2 regions of the Shinella oryzae genome follow, and region 1 is predicted to be linked to the other one. Evidence: riboswitches for the same ligand, from Rfam matches in the RefSeq annotation. Region 1 holds a riboswitch; the other holds the start of a gene.
What was found. Region 1 has a riboswitch for S-adenosylmethionine ahead of metA (homoserine O-acetyltransferase MetA). Riboswitches for the same ligand answer to the same signal wherever they lie in the genome.
Positions count from the first base shown of each region.

Region 1 (4,324 bases):
GGCTTCATCTCGAAAACGTGCGCTATCCGCTCACCGATTTCGCGCTGCCCTTCGGCTCGTCGCGCACCATTTCCAATGTCGCGGAAGGCCCCGTCCGCGTTTCGCTTGCCTCCGGCCGCGCAATCCTCATCGCCCGGCCCTATGATCTCTCAGGAGCCTGATCCTTGGCACCGCCCATTCTCAAACTCGATGATATCTTCTTGAGCTTCGGCGGCACGCCGCTGCTTGCGGGCGCGAGCCTGCAAGTGGAGCCGGGCGACCGCATCTGCCTCGTCGGCCGCAACGGCTCGGGCAAGTCGACGCTGATGAAGATCGCCGCCGGCCTGGCCGAGGCGCAGTCGGGCGAGGTCTTCCGCCACCCCTCGGCAACGATCCGCTACCTGCACCAGGCGCCGGATTTCGACGGCTACGACACGGTCGCCGCCTATGCCGAAGCTGGTCTCGGCCCGAGCGACGACCCCTACCGCGTCACCTACCTGCTCGAACATCTGGGCCTCGACGGCACGGAAGACCCGAAGTCGCTGTCGGGCGGCGAGGCGCGTCGCGCCGCACTCGCCCGCGTCATGGCGCCGGAGCCGGATATCCTTCTGCTCGACGAGCCGACGAACCATCTCGACCTGCCGACCATCGAATGGCTGGAAGGCGAGCTGCAATCGACCCGTTCGGCCCTCGTCGTCATCTCGCACGACCGCCGCTTCCTCGAAAAGGTCTCCAACGCCACCGTCTGGCTGGATCGCGGCCAGTCGCGCCGGCTCAACCGCGGCTTCGGCCATTTCGAAGCCTGGCGCGACGAGGTGCTGGAGGCCGAGGAGCTGGAGCAGCACAAGCTCGGCAAGGCGATCGAGCGCGAGGAACACTGGCTGCGCTACGGCGTGACGGCACGCCGCAAGCGCAACATGCGCCGCCTCGGCGCGCTGCACGACCTGCGCGCCCGCTACCGCGGCCACAAGGGCCCGCAGGGCAGCGTGCAGGCCAGCGCCTCCGACGCGCAGGAATCCGGCAAGCTGGTCATCGAGGCGGAAAAGATCACCAAGGCCTATGGCGAGCGCACCATCGTCGCGCCGTTCTGCATCCGCGTGCACCGCGGCGACTGCATCGGCCTCGTCGGCCCGAACGGCGCGGGCAAGACCACGCTGCTCAAGATGCTCACCGGCCAGCTCGCGCCCGACAGCGGCACGGTGAAGCTCGGCACCAATCTGGAGATCGCCACGCTCGACCAGCGCCGCGAGGACCTCAACCTCGACGACACGCTCGCCCATTACCTCACCGACGGGCGCGGCGAGACGCTGCTGGTCAACGGCGAGCAGCGCCATGTCACCGGCTACATGAAGGAATTCCTGTTCCAGCCGGAGCAGGCCCGCACGCCGATCCGCAACCTCTCGGGCGGCGAGCGCGCCCGCCTCATGCTGGCCCGCATCCTGTCGCGGCCGACCAACCTGCTCATCCTCGACGAGCCGACCAACGATCTCGACATCGAGACGCTGGACCTGTTGCAGGAGATCGTCGCCGGCTTCACCGGCACCGTGCTGCTCGTCAGCCACGACCGCGATTTCCTCGACCGCACCGTCACCTCCACCATCGCACCGGCCGATCCGGAAAATCCGGATGGACGCTGGATCGAATATGCCGGCGGCTACACCGACATGATGGCGCAGCGCCGCGGCGCAATCGAAGAAAAGCGCAAGGCGGAGAAAGCCGAGAAGGCGAAGGCGGCGGAAGCGGCCCCTGCCGCCGCCCCCTCCGACGGCAAGGCCAAGGGCAAGCTCTCCTACAAGCAGAAGTTCGCGCTGGAAAACCTGCCGAAGGAGATGGAGAAGGCGGAAAAGGAGATCGCCGCCCGCGAGGCGAAGATGGCCGACCCCAACCTCTTCACCAAGGACCCCGCCACCTTCAACACGCTCGCCGCCGAAATGGAAAAGCTGCGCGCCTCGCTGACGAGGATGGAAGAGGAATGGCTGGAGCTGGAAATGCTGCGGGAGGAACTGGAGGGCTGAGCAGGCCCGAAACAGGCTCTCTCCTCTTCGTCGTCATCCTCGGCCTTGAGCCGAGGATCCATGCGGCACCCGCGTCGGTGGATGCTCGGGTCAAGCCCGAGCATGACGGAGGAGGGGTGGAATGCAGGCGAATGAAACCCCTGTTCCCCGCGAAACAGCGCGGAAGACGAGGCCATGGGATAGTCGGGTCATCGGATGAGACGCGCTCATCCTGCAACCCGAAAGAGATCAGGAGCCTCCCATGCGCAATTTCATCATCTCCGCCGTCGTCGCCGCTGTCGCCGCCGTATCCTTCGCCGCACCCTCCCATGCCGGCCACTATGGCTACGGCCACAAGCATCACGGCTACAAGAAGCATTACAGCTACAAGAAACACCATGGTGGCCACTACGGCTACAGGAAGCACCATGGCTACAAGAAGCACTACGGCGGCTACGGCTACAACAGCCACAACGGCTACAGCTTCTCGTTCGGCTACTATTGAGCCCTTCGCCTGCATTCTGACCGAGGCCCGGATGCCCGCTGCATCCGGGCCCTTTACACTTGGAGGACGGCGGATTGATTCGCCGGCAAACAGGCGCTATCTAGGAGGTCGTGGTGATTTGGCCGGCCGGCTTGCAGCCACGTTAAACAAGTCGCTAAAGGGCCGCGCGAGGAAGAGCCTTACGTGGACCGGTTGCGACATCGTTGCGGCCGGTTTTTGTTTTGGATCGAGTTGAGACATGCCCATCAAGATTCCCGATACGCTCCCCGCCTTCCAGACCCTCGTCAACGAGGGCGTGCGGGTGATGACCGAAACGGTGGCGATCCGGCAGGATATCCGCCCGCTGCAGATCGGGCTGCTCAACCTCATGCCAAACAAGATCAAGACGGAAGTGCAGATGGCGCGCCTCGTCGGCGCCTCGCCGCTTCAGGTCGAGCTGTCGCTGGTGCGCGTCGGCGCCCACCGCGCGAAGAACACGTCGGAGGAGCACCTGCTTGCCTTCTACGACACCTGGGAAGAGGTGAAGCACCGCAAGTTCGACGGCTTCATCATCACCGGCGCCCCGATCGAGACCCTCGACTACGAGGAAGTCACCTATTGGGACGAGATGAAGCAGATCCTCGACTGGACGACGACCAATGTCCATTCGACGCTCAATGTCTGCTGGGGCGCGATGGCGGCGATCTACCATTTCCACGGCGTGCCCAAATACACGCTCGATGAAAAGGCCTTCGGCGTCTACCGTCACCACAACCGCAAGCCCTCGTCGATCTACCTGAACGGCTTCTCGGATGATTTCGAGGTGCCGGTCTCGCGCTGGACGGAGATCCGCGCGGAGGACATCCGCGCCGTGCCGGACCTCGAAATCCTGCTCGATTCGGATGAGATGGGTGTCTGCCTCGTCGAGGAGAAGGCAGGCAACCGCCTCTACATCTTCAACCATGTCGAATATGATTCGACCTCGCTGGCCGACGAATATTTCCGCGATGTCTCGGCCGGCGTGCCGATCAAGATGCCGCGGAACTACTTCCCGCACAACGACCCGGCCCTGCCGCCGCAGAACCGCTGGCGCGGCCACGCCCATCTCCTGTTCGGCAACTGGATCAACGAGATCTACCAGACCACGCCCTATGACCTCGAGAAGATCGGAACGGGAGCCTGATGCCATGAGCCGCGTCGTCATTCGCCCGCTGCACAAGGACGACGAGGGCGAATGGCGCCGCCTGTGGACCGCTTATCTCGCCTTCTACGAGACGGTTCTGCCCGAGGCGGTCTTCGCCACCACCTTCTCCCGGCTGACGGGCGAGGCGGCCGAGGGCGAGTATCGCGGCCTGCTCGCCACGCTCGACGGCAAGCCCGTGGGCCTCGCGCATTATCTCTTCCATCGCTCCTGCTGGACGACAGGCAATGTCTGCTACCTCCAGGATCTCTTCGCCGACCCCGAAGTGCGCGGCGCGGGCATCGGCCGGGCGCTCATCGAAGGCGTCTATGCCAGGGCGCGCGAGGCCGGCGCACCGGAGGTCTACTGGATGACGCAGGAGTTCAACGCCACCGCGCGCCGGCTCTACGACCGCATCGCGGAAAAGACGCCCTTCATCGTCTATCAGAAGAACCTCTGAACATCCCGAAAAGTATGACTTTTCGATTGCGGATCGGCGGAAATTGCCGCAGTTTGCCGGCCGATGATCAGGGAGGACATTCGATGGGTGAAGGACAGGAGATTTTCGGGCGGCTCGGCTCCGGCGAGGCGGTGGAGCGTGTGACGATCCGCGGCGGCGGCCTCACCGCACGGATCCTCACCTTCGGCGCCATCATTCAGGACCTGCGCCTCGACGGGCACGAGACA
Region 1 is NZ_CP081987.1:2,872,294-2,876,617, reverse strand. Features, by position in the region: gene K6301_RS14065 (thiamine diphosphokinase) at 1-161, shown strand, start outside; gene K6301_RS14060 (ABC-F family ATP-binding cassette domain-containing protein) at 165-1,994, shown strand; gene K6301_RS14055 (hypothetical protein) at 2,236-2,478, shown strand; SAM riboswitch at 2,579-2,656, shown strand; gene metA (homoserine O-acetyltransferase MetA) at 2,717-3,640, shown strand; gene K6301_RS14045 (GNAT family N-acetyltransferase) at 3,645-4,097, shown strand; gene K6301_RS14040 (aldose epimerase family protein) at 4,181-4,324, shown strand, end outside.

Region 2 (4,324 bases), 610 kb from region 1:
CTGCTGTTTCGCCTGTTCCACGAGCGCGGCGTGCGGGTCTACCCGCCGCAACAGGTCTTCGACCGCTGCTCGTGCTCGCGCGAAAAGCTGAAGGGCGTGCTGGCAGCGCTCAGCGCCGAGGAGATCGCCCATACGGCGGACGAAAAGGGCGAGATCGCCGTTACCTGCGAGTTCTGCTCGACGACATACCGCTTCGAAGCCGCGGAAGTCCTGCCGCAGTAGACGCTTGTGGCAACTCCCTCAATTCAGCGTGCGCGCCTGTCCCGGCGTATCCAGCGAAAAGGCGGGAATGGCGACGTCAAAGGCCTCGCCGTTTTCCGCTTCCATGCGGTAGCGGCCGAACATGATGCCGGATGGCGTTTCCAGCGGGCAGCCCGATGAATATTCGTAGGTGTCGCCGGGCCTCAGCACCGGCTGCTCGCCGATCACGCCCGGTCCATTCACCTCGTCCACCTGCCCGTTCTGGTCGGTGATGTGCCAATAGCGCGTCACCAGACGCACGGCGATGTCGGAGTGGTTGGAAATGACGACCCGGTATCCCCAGACATAGCGGCTGTCGTCGGGATCGGACTGATCTGCCAGATAATATGGCTCTACGGTCACTTCGATGTCGCGGGTCAGCGCACGATACATGGGCAAGCCTTGAACTTAACGACCCCTGCTATTCTACACGAATAAGGTTTCGTCAAGGATAAGCGCAAAAGGCGCCGGCCTTGTGGCCGACGCCTTTTTCAACTGTCGTCCGTCCTGACGAATCAGGCGGTGACCTTGGAGAGCGCGCGGGCAAAATCCTCGATCAGGTCGTCACTGTCCTCGATGCCGGCCGACAGGCGCACGGTGCCGGCGGAAATGCCGAGTTCGGCACGCGCCTCGTCCGTCAGGTTCTTGTGCGTCGTCGTCGCCGGATGTGTGATCAGGCTCTTGGCGTCGCCGAGATTGTTGGAGATCTTCACGACTTCAAGGGCATCCTGCAGCGCGAACGCCGCGTCCTTGCCGCCCTTCATCTCGAAGCAGACCAGCGTAGAGCCGCCCGTCATCTGCTTGGCGATGATATCGGCCTGCGGATGGTCCTTGCGACCGGGATAGATCACCCGGGCGACCTGCTTCTGGTCGGCCAGGAAATCGGCAATACGGCTCGCATTCTCCGTTTGCTGTTTCACCCGCAGCGGCAGCGTCTCGATGCCCTTCAGCAGCGTCCAGGCATTGAACGGCGACATGGCCGGGCCGGTATGGCGGAAGTAGTCGTGCAGGTTCTCGTCGATCCACTGCTTGTCCGACAGGACGACGCCGCCCAGGCAGCGGCCCTGGCCGTCGATATGCTTGGTGGCGGAATAGACGACGACATGCGCGCCGAGTTCCAGCGGCTTCTGGAAGAGCGGCGTGGCGAACACGTTGTCGACCACCACCTTCGCGCCGATCTGGTTGGCGAGCGTCGCCACGCCGGCGATGTCGATCACTTCCAGCGTCGGGTTGGTCGGGCTTTCGAGGAAGAACACCTTGGTGTTCTTGCGGATCGCGCCTTCCCAGTTGGCGAGGTCGCGGCCGTCGATCAGCGTGCATTCGATGCCGTATTTCGGCGCAAGCGTCTCCACCACCCAGCGGCAGGACCCAAACAGCGCGCGTGCGGCGACGATATGGTCACCCGCCTTGAGCTGGCAGAGGATGGCGGCGGATACGGCGGCCATGCCGGAGGCGGTGGCGCGCGCGTCTTCGGCGCCTTCCAGCATGCACATGCGCTTTTCGAACATGTCGTTGGTCGGGCTGCCGTAGCGGGCGTAGATGAATCCGTCCGTCTCGCCCTTGAAGCGGGCTTCGGCCGCAGCGGACGTGTCATAGACGAAGCCCTGCGTGAGGAAGATGGCTTCGGCGGTTTCGCCGTGCTGGGAGCGGGTGGTTCCGCCGTGAACGAGTTGGGTGGCCGGACGCCAGGACTTGCTCATGTGATCGTCGCCTTCAAACAAAAAAACCGGCCGCAAAAGCAAGCCGGTTTCGAACCCGGCCTTTTTAGCTACTTGTTTTACGTGGCTGCAAGCCGGCCGGCCAAATCACCACGGGATAATCCGCTAATACTGCTTGGCTGCGCTTGCGTCAATTGCCGGCATTTGGTTTTGTGCGGTCCTTCTGACGGGACGGTACGATCATGGCTTCTGTGGTGCGCAGCACGGGCATTCTGGCGGATAACGCCATCCGCGGCTTGTTCGAAAGCGGGCGGCTGAAAAGCGAAGCCGCGCTGGATGACGACCAGATCCAGCCGGCGAGCCTCGATCTGCGCCTCGGCGCCAAGGCATTCCGCGTGCGGGCAAGTTTCCTGCCCGGCCCGTCCCATCTCGTCGCCGACAAGCTCGACCGCCTGCAACTGCACGTCGTCGATCTCAGCGAGGGCGCGGTGCTGGAAACCGGCTGCGTCTACATCGTGCCGCTGATGGAAAGCCTCGATCTGCCGGCCGAACTCGCCGCATCCGCGAACCCCAAGAGCTCCACCGGCCGCCTCGATATCTTCACCCGCGTCATCACCGACCGGGCGCAGGAATTCGACAAGATCCCGGCCGGCTATGCCGGACCGCTCTATCTGGAAATCTCCCCGCGCACCTTCCCCATCGTGGTGCGCCGCGGCTCGCGCCTGTCGCAGATCCGCTTCCGCAAGGGCAATGCGCTCCTCAGCGAAAACGAGCTCACGGCGCTGCATGTCAGCGACACGCTCGTCGCCAGCGAAACGCCGAATGTCTCCGGCGGCGGCATAGCCCTGTCGATCGATCTCAAGGGCACGGGGCTGGACGGCCTCATCGGCTATCGCGGCAAGCATCACACCTCCGTCGTCGATGTCGATCGCAAGAACCAGCACGACATCTTCGATTTCTGGGAGCCCCTGTTCAGCCGTGGCCGCAACGAGCTGATCCTCGACCCGGACGAGTTCTACATCCTCGTCTCGCGCGAGGCCGTGCATGTGCCGCCGCTCTATGCGGCCGAGATGACGCCGTTCGATCCGCTCGTCGGCGAGTTCCGCGTGCATTACGCCGGCTTTTTCGATCCCGGTTTCGGCCACGCGCCGGCCGGCGGTTCCGGCAGCCGCGCGGTGCTGGAAGTGCGCAGCCACGAGGTGCCCTTCATCCTCGAGCATGGCCAGATCGTCGGCCGCCTGATCTACGAGCACATGCTCGAAGCCCCCGCAGGCCTCTACGGCTCCGGCCTCGGCTCCAACTACCAGGCCCAGGGCCTCAAGCTCTCCAAACACTTCCGCGCCGGGTGACGCCTGGCAGAAGCTAGCGGCACCAGTAATCGCCCACCTTGATCCAACGTGGTCTTCCAAAGGACATGGCGCCTATTGCTCGATATCGGGCTGGCACGCAACTCGTGTTATCTGAGTCGATGACTGAAGGGATCAGATATCGAGAGCGTGTGGTGCCGAAGGCTGAGCTATGAAATGCGGTAAAAATTTAGGCTCTATGGGACCGTCTCGAGACCTTCTTGGGGGCATATCCATGGAGTTCAGGCATTCTCTCAGTGTTTTTTTACCGTGCAGATGCCGGAGCCTGTTCGTGATGGCTTTGATTTTTTACCGTTGATGGGAATGTAACTGCGCTTCGTGACCTCGATCTCGCAGCTGTTCCTTTTTACCGAGAATCGAAACGTGAAGCGCCTTTCCTTGACGAAGTCCTCCGTTTTGAGGAAGTCGACATACCCCGCGTCGCTGGTGTCTCCGTAATCGAACCTGTTCACCACATCGATGACATACTCCCCGTCGCTGGCATGTCGGACGGTAAGGCAGGGATTTTCGGTCCAGCCGGTTCCCAGTTCCACATGTTCAAGCTTCGTGCACTTGGTCTTGCCCTTAAGATCCAGCGGAAGAAGCTTGTTGAATGTGTTCATGGCATCCGTGACGGTTGCGCCACCGAATGCGGCGAACATCTTGCCGTCCTTCAGAACTATGCTGGCAATATCGGGAACGTTTTCAAAGCTGTACACCGTTGCCCCGCTGGCTTCCGCCGTCGACTTGAGGGAAAGCAGGAAGCAAAGGCCAAGAATGATATTTCGGCGACGACGTGACATTGTTTGTGTCCAGTAACTCGGAGTGTGGTGGGGTTTATCGAGAATGCAGCGTCGCGGTGGGCCGACAGGCTCAGTGAGTGGTTTTCCTGCAGGTGACCGGACCGGTCCTAGAAGGCTTATGCTTCGTGCCGTCCAGCGGCACATAGGTGCGCGCGATCACGCTTGCCGTGCATGTCGATGCCGTGGCTTCGAAGTGGATGCGCAATTTCCGCTCTTTTACGTGGTCGGCGGCCTTGAGGTTGCTGATTTCGTCTTTCACGTCGTCAGGGAATTCGTA
Region 2 is NZ_CP081987.1:157,523-161,846, forward strand. Features, by position in the region: gene K6301_RS00770 (Hsp33 family molecular chaperone) at 1-222, shown strand, start outside; gene apaG (Co2+/Mg2+ efflux protein ApaG) at 241-633, opposite strand; gene K6301_RS00780 (O-succinylhomoserine sulfhydrylase) at 756-1,940, opposite strand; SAM riboswitch at 1,984-2,062, opposite strand; gene K6301_RS00785 (2'-deoxycytidine 5'-triphosphate deaminase) at 2,141-3,247, shown strand; gene K6301_RS00790 (hypothetical protein) at 3,499-4,047, opposite strand; gene K6301_RS00795 (hypothetical protein) at 4,118-4,324, opposite strand, start outside.
Region 2: linked by a shared signal. The riboswitch ahead of K6301_RS00780 (O-succinylhomoserine sulfhydrylase) and the one ahead of metA (homoserine O-acetyltransferase MetA) in region 1 are both predicted to bind S-adenosylmethionine.